One region of the Kitasatospora sp. NPDC028055 genome, then DNA from elsewhere that is predicted to be linked to it. Evidence: riboswitches for the same ligand, from Rfam matches in the RefSeq annotation. Region 1 holds a riboswitch; each other region holds the start of a gene.
What was found. Region 1 has a riboswitch for cobalamin ahead of AB0F71_RS14360 (peptidase). Riboswitches for the same ligand answer to the same signal wherever they lie in the genome.
Positions count from the first base shown of each region.

Region 1 (4,202 bases):
ACGCCGAGGGCTAAAACCGGTTCATCAGACCACGCCGGTCAACAGGGAGTCAACGGATCGTCAGGTAGCTCACACCACCTCGTCGGCCGGTCCTCGCGGTGGTGCACGGGCGGGCGGACACCCGGAACTCCGGGCAGGGTGGCCGACCCTGAGCACCGGCGCCCGGCCCTTCCTCAGGGAGGACGGGGCGCCGGTGCGCTCACGTGTCAGGGCGCCGTGATGCCCGGCTGGGCGCCGGCACCGAAGGACCAGCCCTCGACGTCGCCGGGGGCCGGGTCGTAGCTGCCCGCGCCCAGGTTGCTGTACGACCAGGGCCCGCCGTGCTGGGCGTGCCAGTACGACCAGTAGGCGCTGCCGGTCGGGTTGGTGCAGGTGGCGGGCAGCGCGTTGATCTTGCAGACGAAGCCCGGGAAGCGCGGGTGGAAGGCGTACGAGAACCCGGCGCCGGTGAGCGCGGCGAGCCCGTTGGCGGGGTCGCCGGGGGCGCAGCCGGTCTCGATGCCGCCGCCGACGGCGGTGAAGTCGACCACGACAGTGACGCCGGTGGTTCCGCTGCAGGCCGCCGCCCGGGCCTGCGGGGCCTGGACGGCGGAGACGCCGAGCAGGCCGGCGGTGAGGGCCGCCGCGGCGGCGATCGACCCGAGCATCCGGCGGACGGGGCGGGCCGGGGTGAGGGTGTCGGTCATCGGAACTCTCCTCGTGGGATCAGGCCTGGACGTGTCAGCGGGCGGCCGGAGTCGGGCAGGCCAGGGTGGGGGCGTCGGGGCGGGCCCCGGCGGCGGAGAGGGTGGCCAGCGGGGCGCCCGCCAGGCCGAGGACGGCCTGCGCGGTGGCCCGGGCGCCGTTGCCCGCGTTGAAGCCCGTCGCGTCGTAGGCGACCGCGCCGCGCACCGCCGGGTCGGCGGAGCAGCCCTGCTGGAACTTCACCAGCCGGCTCCAGCCCTTGAGGCCCGCGCCGAGGCGCCCACCGGCGAGCAGTGCCTCGGTGGCCAGGCCCGTGGTGTTGGCGTTGGAGGTGGTCGCCCCGGCGGCCGCGAAGCCGCCGTCGGCGTTCTGGTGGGCGGCGAGCCAGGTGAGGCCGGCGTCCGCCTTGGCGGTACGGCCGGTGGCGGCGAGGGCCTGGGCGGCGAGCGCGGTGGCGTCGGGGTCGCTGGTGCAGGTGGGCTGGCCGAAGGAGACCGGGTAACCGCCGTCCGCGCACTGGCTGTTCGCCAGGAAGTCGACGGCCGCGGCGGGGGCGCCACCGGGGGAGCGGTGCAGGGCGATCAGGGCGAGGGACTGGCCGAAGGCGTTGCTGTAGTCGCCCCACTGCGAGCGGTCGGAGAACCGTCCTTCGGCGGTCTGCAGCGAGCGCAGCCGGGCCGGCAGGTCGACGCCGCCGAAGGACGCCGGGTCCGCTCCGCGTACCTCGGCGGCGAGCAGCAGCTTCGCGGTGGCGCCCGCGTAGGCCTCGGTGGTGCCGTCGCCGAGGTAGCCGGAGACGATCTCGGGCTTCGCCAGCCAGGCGGTGGCCTTCGCGGCGGCCTCGTCGGAGCTGTGCGAGGCGGCGAAGGCCAGCACGGCGTCGACGGTCAGGCCCTGGTCGGGGTAGGCGGTGCCGTTGAAGACGGACTCGAAGTGGTCGCCGTCCACCAGCTGGCGGGCCAGCCAGCCGCCCGCGGCGGCGTCGGGACGAACGGTCCGGGAGGATGTGGTGTCGGCGTGGGCGGCGGTGGCCGCCGGGAGCGCGGTGGCGAGCGCCAGGGCGGGTATCGCGAGCAGACCGAGGGGGCGGCGGAGCGCGGGCATGGGTGCCTTTCCGGGCCTGGACGCAGGGGCCCGGGGGACGTCGGCACCAGGCCGGGCAGCCCTCGGAGCTCCGGCCCGCAGACCACGACGGGGGGAGGGACGACACATCCCCGCCGACGGGTACTCGGGCTCGCCACCGACAATGCCGTCGGCGGCCTACCGTTGCGGGTCAGCGCCGGATTCGGACCGGACTTCCCCCGTCGACGGAGTCACAACGTGACGGCTCATCATGGCGAAACGGAAAAGACCGGGTCAAGGGATCGTGCGTCACATCACGGCGGCACCGGCGACGGGCGGTGCGCCGCCCCGGACGAGGGGCGGCGCACCGCGAGTGCCGTCAGCGGTGATGGAACTCCGGCGGGCGCTTCTCCGCGAAGGCCGCCATGCCCTCCTTCTGATCAGCCGTCGCGAAGACGGCGTGGAAGAGACGGCGTTCGAAGCGGACGCCCTCGGCGAGGGTGGTCTCGTACGACCGGTTGACGGCCTCCTTGAGCATGATCGCCGCCGGAGTGGACATCGCCGCGACGGTCTCGGCGGTGGCCAGGGCCTCGGCCGGCAGTCGGTCGGCGGGGACGATGCGGGAGACCAGTCCGGCCCGCTCGGCCTCCTCGGCGCCCATCGTCCGGCCGGTCAGACACAGCTCCATGGCCTTCGCCTTGCCGATCGCACGGGTGAGCCGCTGCGAGCCGCCGATGCCCGGGATGACGCCGAGCTTGATCTCCGGCTGCCCGAACTTCGCGGTGTCCGCCGCCAGCAGGATGTCGCACATCATCGCCAACTCGCAGCCCCCGCCCAGCGCGTAGCCGGCGACGGCGGCCACCACCGGCTTGCGCAGGGCGGCGAAGCGGTCCCAGGCGGCGAACCAGTCGCCGAGGTAGGCGTCGACGAACTCGAGGGGCTGCATCTCCTTGATGTCGGCGCCGGCCGCGAAGGCCTTCTCCGAGCCGGTGACCAGCAGGCAGCCGATGTCCGGGTCCCGGTCGAAGTCCGTTGCGGCCGCGACGACTTCGTTCATCAGGAGCGTGTTGAGCGCGTTGAGCGCCTTCGGCCGGTCGAGCGTGATCAGCCCCACCCGTCCCCTGCGCTCGACCAGGATCGTCTCGTAGGTCTCGGTCATTTGCCGCCCTCCCGCAACGTGGTGATGATCGCCGAGAAGTCCAGGCCCGCACCCTCGGCCGCCGCGAAGTCCGCGTACAGCTGCGCCGCCCTGCGTCCGAGTTCGGTCGGCAGGCCCGCTGCCTCGGCGGCCCCGGCGGCCAGTCCGAGGTCCTTGGCCATCAGCGCGGCGGCGAACCCGGCCGGGTACCCGCGGTTCGCCGGACTGGCCGGCACCGGCCCGGGGACCGGACAGTTGCTGGTGAGTGCCCAGCACTGGCCGGAGGCCGTCGAGGCGACGTCGAACAGCGCCTGGTGGCTGAGCCCCAGGCTCTCCCCGAGCACGAACGCCTCGCTGACCGCGATCATCGAGATGCCGAGGATCATGTTGTTGCAGATCTTCGCCGCCTGCCCCGCACCGGGCGCGCCGCAGTGCACCACCTTGCGGCCCATCTCCTCCAGCACCGGGCGGGCGCTCTCGAAGTGCTCCTTCTCCGCGCCGACCATGAAGGTGAGGCTCGCGGCCGTCGCACCGACCACTCCGCCGGAGACCGGTGCGTCCACCGCGCGGTGCCCGGCGGTCACCGCGAGCTCGTGCGCCGCCCTGGCATCCGCGACGTCGATCGTGGAGCAGTCGACGAAGAGCGTTCCCGGGCCGGCGGCGGGCAGCAGCTCCGCGTAGGCGGCCAGGACGTGGCGGCCGGCCGGCAGCATGCTGATGACGACGTCGGCCCCGCGGACGGCCTCGGCCGCGGACCGCGCCGGGCGGACGCCCACCTCCTCCGCCTGCCGCAATGCCTCCGGCACCAGGTCGTAGCCGGTCACCCGGTGCCCGGCCCTGACCAGGTTGGCGGCCATCGGGCCGCCCATGTTGCCCAGTCCGATGAATCCGATGTCGTGGGTCACCAGCGCTCCAGCGGTGTGGTGGCGGCGAGGCCGAGTTCGCGCTCGCCGAGCGGGGCGAAGTAGCGGGCCACGGCGGCGGGTTCGACGGCGCTCAGGGTGTCCGGGCTCCACCGTGGCGAACGGTCCTTGTCGATCACCTGGGCCCGGATGCCCTCCGCGAGGTCCCGGGTGGCGAGCGCCGCGCAGGAGGTGCGGTACTCCTGGTCGAGCACGGCCTCCAGGGGGCCCAGCGCCCGGGCCCGGCGCAGCGCCGCCAGCGTCGCCTTCACGGCGGTGGGCGAGTTGGCGGTGATCCGGTCCACGGCCTTCTTCGCCTCGGGTTCACCGCTGTCCCGCAGCCGGTCGAGGATCTCCTCGACCGTGCCGGCCGCGTAGCAGCTGTCGATCCATCCGCGCTGCCCGTCCAGCCGGCC
Region 1 covers NZ_JBEZXE010000010.1:139,311-143,512, reverse strand. The annotation lists cobalamin riboswitch at 1-34, opposite strand, end outside; gene AB0F71_RS14365 (flagellar hook-length control protein FliK) at 207-686, opposite strand; gene AB0F71_RS14360 (peptidase) at 721-1,788, opposite strand; cobalamin riboswitch at 1,886-2,027, opposite strand; gene AB0F71_RS14355 (enoyl-CoA hydratase) at 2,126-2,905, opposite strand; gene mmsB (3-hydroxyisobutyrate dehydrogenase) at 2,902-3,789, opposite strand; gene AB0F71_RS14345 (enoyl-CoA hydratase/isomerase family protein) at 3,786-4,202, opposite strand, start outside.

Region 2 (4,202 bases), on a different contig from region 1:
GCGGCTCGGTGATGCCCCAGGCTTCCTCGGCCTGTGCCTCCAGGAGCAGGCCGTCGGGCAGCCGGACCAGATGGCGGGCCTCACCGAGGGCGGCCACCAGCACGGCGGCGCCCGGCCAGTCGGCCGAGGCCTCGGCGAGCCAGTGCTCGGCGGGCCGTTCGGCCCGGATCGTGGTGCGGGCCAGGACCTCCGCCGTGAACTTCAGTTCTCGGACGGGTTCCTCGGTGCTCGCGACGTGGAAGCCACGGGGGCGGTGGCGCTCGGGGACGACGATCGGGAACCGGCGGAGGCTGACCTCGCTGCCCCGGCATTCGCCCTCGACGTCGTAGGCCGTCGGCGACTCGGCGGGTAGCGGGACGGGCGCCGGGTAGGGCGGCAGGTCCGGGGCCTTGGCCGGCCGGTCGACGGCCGGCAGGAAGTCGTGCAGCAGGGTGGCCAGGAGCTCGCCGGAACGACCGCGTCGGCCGAGCGAGCGGTCGGTGATCGACTGCAGTGAGGCCGGATCGTGCTTCGCCATGGCCTGTTCGATCTGGGCCAGCAGGTCGCTGTGCGGATCGAGCGCGGGCGCGGCCTGGCCGAAGGCGTAGGTGGGGGACCGCGGGTCGAGTTCGGCGGCGCCGGTGGTGACGAGCAGGGTCGGGTGCCGCAGGGCCGCACCGTAGAAGGAGACCGAGCCGTGGTCGCCGATCAGGCAGTCGGCGGCGACGACGGTGGCCTGCCAGCCCTGGTGCGGTGGGATGAGCCGCAGGCCGGAGCGGGTGGCGGCGGCGAGGATCGCCTCCGGGTCGTGCTTGGCCCAGATGTTGGGGTGCAGGATCACCGCCACGGTGTACTCGTCGGCCGGGAGCTGGGCGATGAGCGAGGACGGGAGGTCGAGGGCGTGGGCGAATAACGAGTGTTCGCTCCAGGTGGAGTTGACCACGACCAGGCGCCGTCCGTCGACGGCGCCGAGCGCTGCGCGGTAGCGGTCCCGGGAGTCCGCGCTGTGCTGCATCCGGTCGTGGCAGAGGTCGCCGACCTCCCGGGCGCGGGGGAGGGCCTCGGGACACCAGTCCGCCAGCCGGCCGAACTGTTCGGAGTGGGTGAGGCCGACGACGCTGGGGAACACCCGCCGCCGGTAGGTGAGTTCCCGCCGGGACAGGCCGGCGGCGCTGACCGGGTCGCCGGTGGACTCGGTGACCAGCCGGTTGTACCCGGCGCCGTGCGGGAGGACGACGAGCGGCGCGTGCAGCCGGTGCATGGAGGCGTGGACGGCGCAGGCGACGGCAAGGTCGAACTCGTAGCGGACGGCCTCCTCCCAGGGCAGCACGGTGATGTTGCCGGGCAGGGTGCGGAGGTAGTCGTCGAGTCCGGTGGCGAACTCCGAGCCGGGGTTGACGGTGATGTAGAACCTGATGCCGTCCTGACCACGCAGCAGCATGAGCACGTCGAGAACCCGGGTGGCCGAGGTGAGCGTGCGGGCGACGGCGAGGACGCGCGCCGTGACCGGTCGGGAATCCCAGCGCGAGTCGTCGGGCCAAGGCCGAGGCCGGAGGCGAATCAGCACACGAAGATCGTACTCATCCCCCCGCGCCCCCGGCGTGGTTTGCCGAGTGTCGGTCAGCCCGCCGCAGCGGCGGGCTCCTCGTGATCGGCGGCGGCGCATTCGTCGAGCAGGGGGCGCATGGCGTCGTCCACGAGCCGGTAGCGCACCACGCGTCCGTCCTTGTCTCCGGTGACCACTCCCGCCGTGCGGAGCAGCCGCAGGGCCTGGGAGACGGCCGGGTCGCGCATGCCGGTGGCGACCGCCAGGTCGCTGACGGCGAGCGGGCCGGCCCGGTGGAGGGCGAGCAGCAGGGCGAGCCGTCCGGGGTCGGCGAGCAGGGAGAACCGCTCGGCCCAGGACCGGACGTGCTCGGTGTCACCGATGGCGGCGATGGCTTCGCAGACCCGGTGTCCGTCGATGGTGCGGTGGCCCGCGCGGTCGGCCGGTACGAGATGCATGCGGACATTCTGGCAGCTCACGACCTGTGATCCTGGACACCTGCACAGGTGCGCAACCTTGCGAGGGTGCGGTCCTGCCCCTACGGTGTTCCCCGCCGTGGTGCTCGGGAATACCGGTGACGGACCTTCGACAGGTCCTGCTCCGGAGCGGCCCTCGCCACTGTGATCGGGGGAGAGAAGTCCGGACCCACATGCCACTGGGCGCTTCGTGCGCCTGGGAAGGCGGGTCCGGGAGCCCCGTAAGCCAGGAGACCGGCCACGGCATCTCACGAAGTCATTCCACGAGGTGCTGGAGCGTGATCCGAAGATGACCCTGCCCGAAACCGCCGCGCCCGCCGAGGCGGACCCCGCCCCCTCCGTACTGCCCACCTTCCGGTGGAAGCGCGAGGACACCGTCCGTACCGCCGGGCTGATGGGGGTGATCCTGGCCATGCACGTGGTGGCCTTCGGGACCCTCATCTTCCTGGTCGCGCCGCACAACTACGCCGTCGGCACCCAGGTCTTCGGGGTGGGCCTGGGCATCACCGCCTACACCCTCGGCATGCGGCACGCCTTCGACGCCGACCACATCGCGGTGATCGACAACACCACCCGCAAGCTGATGGCGGACGGCAAGCGGCCGGTCTCGGTCGGGTTCTGGTTCGCCCTCGGGCACTCCTCGATGGTGGTCATCATGGCCGCCCTGGTGGCGGGCGGCGCCCAGCTGGCGAACACCCTGATGGACGACGACTCGGCCACCCACAAGTGGCTCGGGGTGGTCGGCACCACGGCCTCCGGTGCCTTCCTCTACCTGATCGGCGCGCTCAACCTGGCGGCGCTGCTCGGCATCCTCAAGGTGTTCCGCTCGATGCGGGCCGGGCAGTTCGACGAGTCGGAGCTGGAGGCGCACCTCGACTCGCGCGGCTTCATGGCCCGGATCCTGAACCGGGCGACCCGCTCGATCACCCGGCCCGGGCAGATGTTCCCGGTCGGCATGGTGCTGGGCCTGGGCTTCGACACCGCGACCGAGGTCACCCTGATGGTGATGGCCGGTTCGGGCGCGGCGGCCGGGCTGCCCTGGTACGCGATCGTCTGCCTGCCGCTGCTGTTCGCGGCCGGGATGAGCCTGTTCGACACCCTGGACGGGACGTTCATGAACTTCGCGTACCAGTGGGCCTTCTCCAACCCGGTGCGCAAGGTGTACTACAACCTGACCATCACCGGGCTGTCGATCGCGGTGGCCTTCATCATCGGCACCATCGAACTGGTCGGCGTGCTGCACGAGAAGCTCGACCTGACCGACCCGGTGACCGGGTTCATCGCGGACATCTCGCTGGACAACGTCGGCTACGCGATCGCCGGGCTGTTCGTGGTGGTGTGGGCGATCGCCATCGGGTACTGGAAGCTGGCGGGCGTCGAGAAGCGCTGGACTCCCGCGCAGCAGCAGCAGTAGCGGTCGGGGTCACGCCGCCGCGAGCAGCAGCGTGCCCGCCACGGCGAGCCCGGCGCCGACCACCTGGACCGGGCGCAGCCGCTCCTTCAACACCCCGCGCGCCAGCAGCGCGGTGACCACCGGGTAGAGCGAGGCCAGCACGGCGGCCACCGCCGCCGAGCCGCCGTGCGAGGCCGACGCGTAGGCGGCGTTGCCGGCCACGTCGAGCAGCCCCACGGCGGTGAGCAGCGGCAGCCGGGCGCGCAGCCCGGGCAGCAGTCCGCCGTCGGCGGCGCCACGCAGCGAGTACACGCCACGCAGCGAGTACAGCAGCGCGGCGCCGCCGACCGCGATGTTGACCAGCCGCTGGACGCACAGCACCAGCAGCAGCCCGCCGCCGGCCGAGGCCTGGGCGAGCAGGGACATGTTGGCGCCGAAGCCGAAGGCGGCGGCCAGGGTGAGCAGCAGGGCGGTACGGGCGGCGGCCGGTCCGCCGCGTTCGGGCCCGCCGGCCAGCACCACGCCGGCCACCGCCACCGCGATCCCGGCCAGCTGTGCCGGGCCGGGCCGCTCGCCGAGCGCGAGCCCGAGGCCGACCGGGACGGCGACGCCCACGGTGGCCAGCGGGGAGACCACGCCCATCGGGCCGAGGGCGAGCGCCCGGTAGAAGGCGAGCATCGCGAACGGGCCGATCACCCCGGCGGCGACGGCGTACCAGAGGGCCGGAGAGGCGTCGGCCCAGCCGCCGGTGGCCAGCACCGCGAGCAGCAGTACGGCGGCGGCCGTGGCCTGGGAGACGACCACGACG
Region 2 covers NZ_JBEZXE010000005.1:45,319-49,520, reverse strand. The annotation lists gene AB0F71_RS08790 (hypothetical protein) at 1-1,546, opposite strand, end outside; gene AB0F71_RS08785 (metalloregulator ArsR/SmtB family transcription factor) at 1,600-1,983, opposite strand; cobalamin riboswitch at 2,065-2,259, shown strand; gene AB0F71_RS08780 (HoxN/HupN/NixA family nickel/cobalt transporter) at 2,291-3,415, shown strand; gene AB0F71_RS08775 (EamA family transporter) at 3,425-4,202, opposite strand, start outside.
Region 2: it holds a riboswitch for cobalamin, as region 1 does, so the genes downstream of both, AB0F71_RS08780 (HoxN/HupN/NixA family nickel/cobalt transporter) here and AB0F71_RS14360 (peptidase) in region 1, are expected to answer to the same signal.

Region 3 (4,202 bases), on a different contig from region 1:
GGCCTCCAGGTCCGCGAGGAACTGCTGGACGGCGCGGGCGTTCGGCGAGGCCTGCGGATCCCGGGCCAGCAGGTCCCGGCCCACGTCCGGTGGCAGGGTGCGGCCGGGGGCGCCGACCGACACCGGCACCCGAATGGGTAGCCCGACCTCGGTCCGGTCGTCGCGGTCCAGCAGCACGAGACTGCCGGCGGCGACCACGACGCCGGCCGCGGCCAGGACGGCCGGCTTACCGCGCAGGGCTCTGGGCAGGGCCACGACCGCTCCTCCGGTTTCTCGCCGGCGCCGACCCCCACGGACGCAACCGGAACACGCGTACGAATGACTCCGACGAGAGCCTGCCACACTCCCCCGGTCCCGGCGAACAGGTCCGCCGGGACCGGGGTGTCACAGCGGGTCAGCCGGTCGCGGCGGCCGTCGGCGTGCCCTGCGAACCCGGCGTGGCGGAGCCCGCCGCCTTGGCCCGCTGGAGCAGCTGGGCCTTCACGTGCTCGGCGAACCCGGAGGCCGCCGCCGTCGCGGTGGCGTCAGGGGCGTTGCCGCCCTTCGCCGAGCCCTCGACGGTGAAGTAGGCGTACCGGCCCAGGCTGCTGTGCGTGCCGGTGCAGCCGGGGTTGGCACAGAACGCCGGGGCGCCCGGCGCGGGCAGGCCCTTGAGCTGCCCGGTGTAGTTCTTGATCGCCGTCTCGGCCTGGATCTTGTGGTCGAAGACTGCGACGCCGACGGTCACCGCGCTGTCGCCGGAGACGTACGTCGCCCGGAGCACCTTCTGGCAGCCCTGGTCCCCGAGGACCTTGCCGAGCCCGCCGGTGGTGGAGTTGCCGTCCCAGCAGGGCTGGTCCAGCGAGACCACGGTCCGGTTCCAGGACACGCCGTTGACCGTCACCTGCAGCGCGGAGAACAGTGCCCCCGCATCCTGCGGCGCCGGGTCGGTGGCGGCCTCCCAGATCGGCTTCGACGGGTCCTCCGGCTGCCCGCCCGGGGTCGCGCCGCCGTTCGACGGGCCGGGGGTCGGCTTGCCCGAGGCGGGTGCGGTCGCGACCGCACCGCCGCCGGGCTTGGCCGGGTCGTCCTTCTTGCCGAACAGCAGCACTCCACCCGCGACCAGACCGCCCACCAGGACGACGGCCACCGCGCTGCCGATGATCTTCACCCGGCGCTTGCGCCTGGCCTCGGCCTCGTTGCGGTCCGCCAGCGCCGCCCAGTCCGGCTCGACGCGCTGCGGCGGGACCGGCTGCTGAGGCGCGACCGGCTGCTGCGGAGGACCCGACTGCTGCGGAGGCTGCTGCCACTGCGGCTGCGGAGCCGGCGGCTGAACCGGCTGGGGCACCGGCGGGACGGGCTGGGAGAACGGCTGCGCGGCCGGCGCCACCGGTCCGTACGAGGCCGGCGGCGGGCCGAAACCACCGCCCGGCGGCGGCACCGGACCCGGCCCCACCGGCTGCTGATTCTGTGCGCCCCCCGACCCGGCGGGAGGCGTCCCCTGCGGCCCGTGCCCAGGTACACCAGTTCCGTCGCTCATGCGCCCAGATCGTAGGGCATGACCCTCACCGTCCCTCGGCCCGGTGACCGATCCGTATCGAAACCCGGACGCCCGGCGCGCCGGCCCCGGGTGTCCGACACCCGGATCCGAGGCGTCCGGCGGGCGGCCGCGACACGTCCGGAGCGTGCTTCCGGGCCTCGGACGACCACGAACCGCCACCGGCCCGGGCACAACCCGTCATCGCGACAACACACCACGCCGCACTACATGTGGTGTCGCATCGAGGAGACACCACTACATGTATGCTCGCTTCTGCTGTCGATGCAGGGGAACCCGGTGGGAATCCGGGACTGCCCCGCAGCGGTGTGCGGGCGGCTCCAGCAGCCGTACCGCGAGTCCGAGTACCTGCCGAACAGCGTGCGCCACGGCCCTCCCGCAGAGGCCGCGCCGGCACCCAGCACCACCCCTCCGGGCCTCGCGGGCGGGCCGGGGAGACACCTCGCGCGGCGCTCCTGCGTCCGCGCCGTGCTCCCCTGCCCAGATCGGCCCGGGTGACCCCGATCACCGCCGCACGATCGCCGCCAGGAGAGAGCGCCTTGACCACCGCTGCCTCAGTCACCCTGCCCGCCCAGGGCTCCGGTACCGCCTTCACCGACCCGACGGTCTCCGACCCCGGCGGTGCTCTCCTGCGGCTGCTCACCGACCGCAGCGCCGACCTCACCGAGGTCGACCCCGGCCATGTCGCCGCCGCCGCGCTGCGCGGCCGCCACGCCGGCTCGGACTTCGCCGAGCTGCGCGGGCTGGCCGTGGACGCCGCCGCGTCGATGATCGCCGAGGACCCCCAGTACTCGAAGCTGGCCGCCCGCCTGCTCGCCCTGGAGATCGTCGACGAGGCGAACAGCCAGGGCTCGACCTCCTTCTCCGCCTCGATCGCCGTCGGCCACGCCGAGGGCCTGATCGGCGACACCACCGCGGCCTTCGTCGCCAAGCACGCCGACGCCCTGAACGCGCTCGTCGACACCAAGGGCGACGACCGCTTCGAGTACTTCGGCCTGCGCACCGTCCAGTCCCGCTACCTGCTGCGCCACCCGATCACCCGCAAGGTGATCGAGACCCCGCAGCACTTCCTGCTCCGCGTCGCCTGCGGCCTGGCGGTCGGCGACTCCGAGCAGTCGGTGCGCGAGGTGTCCGAGCTGTACGGCCTGATGAGCCGTCTGGAGTACCTCACCTCCTCGCCGACGCTCTTCAACTCCGGCACCCGGCACCCGCAGATGTCCAGCTGCTACCTGCTGGACTCGCCGCTGGACAACCTGGACTCGATCTACAACCGCTACGCGCAGATCGCCCGGCTCTCCAAGCACGCCGGCGGCATCGGCCTGTCCTACTCGCGCATCCGCTCGCGCGGCAGCCTGATCCGCGGCACCAACGGCAAGTCCAACGGCATCGTCCCGTTCCTGCGCACCCTCGACTCCTCGGTCGCCGCCGTCAACCAGGGCGGCCGCCGCAAGGGCGCGGCCTGCGTGTACCTGGAGACCTGGCACGCCGACATCGAGGAGTTCCTGGAGCTCCGCGACAACACCGGTGAGGAGGCGCGCCGCACCCACAACCTCAACCTGGCCCACTGGATCCCGGACGAGTTCATGCGCCGCGTGAACGCCAACGCCGACTGGTCGCTGTTCTCCCCCGCCGACGTCGCCGAGCTGGTCGACCTGTGGGGCGCCGAGTTCGACGAGGCGTACCGCAAGGCCGAGCTGGCCGGCAAGGCCGTCCGCACCATCCCGGCGCAGACCCTCTACGCCCGCATGATGCGCACCCTCGCGCAGACCGGCAACGGCTGGATGACCTTCAAGGACGCCTCCAACCGCGCCGCCAACCAGACCGCGCTGCCCGGCCGCACGGTGCACTCCTCCAACCTGTGCACCGAGATCCTGGAGGTCACGGACGACTCCGAGACCGCCGTCTGCAACCTCGGCTCGGTCAACCTCGGCGCGCACGTGGCCCCCGGCGCCACGGCCGACGACCTGCTCGGCGCCATGGACTGGGAGCGCCTCGACGCCACCGTCCGCACCGCCGTCACCTTCCTCGACCGCGTGGTGGACATCAACTTCTACCCGACCACCGAGGCCGGTACGTCCAACTCCCGCTGGCGCCCGGTCGGCCTCGGCGTGATGGGCCTCCAGGACGTCTTCTTCAAGCTGCGGATCGACTTCGACTCCGCCGAGGCCGCCCGCCTGTCCACGCTGATCGCCGAGCGCATCATGCTCACCGCGTACGAGCGCTCCGCCGACCTGGCCGAGCAGCTCGGCCGCCACGAGGCCTACGGCGAGACCCGCGCCGCCCGCGGCGAGCTGCACATCGACCACTTCCCGAGCGCCGCCCCGGAGTGGACCGACCGCTGGACGGCGCTGCGCGCCCGCATCGCCGAGACCGGCCTGCGCAACTCGCTGCTGCTCGCGATCGCCCCGACCGCGACCATCGCCTCCATCGCCGGCGTTTACGAGTGCATCGAGCCGCAGGTGTCCAACCTGTTCAAGCGCGAGACCCTCTCCGGTGAGTTCCTCCAGGTCAACCCGTACCTGGTGCGCGAGCTCAAGGAGCTCGGCGTCTGGGACCAGCAGACCCGCGACGCCCTGCGCGACGCCAACGGCTCGGTCCAGGAGCTGGGTTGGCTGCCGGAGCAGGTCCGGTCGCTGTACCGCACCGCCTGGGAGCTGCCGCAGCG
Region 3 covers NZ_JBEZXE010000012.1:38,529-42,730, reverse strand. The annotation lists gene AB0F71_RS15600 (glycosyl hydrolase) at 1-255, opposite strand, end outside; gene AB0F71_RS15595 (hypothetical protein) at 395-1,327, opposite strand; cobalamin riboswitch at 1,776-1,908, shown strand; gene AB0F71_RS15590 (ribonucleoside-diphosphate reductase subunit alpha) at 2,101-4,202, shown strand, end outside.
Region 3: it holds a riboswitch for cobalamin, as region 1 does, so the genes downstream of both, AB0F71_RS15590 (ribonucleoside-diphosphate reductase subunit alpha) here and AB0F71_RS14360 (peptidase) in region 1, are expected to answer to the same signal.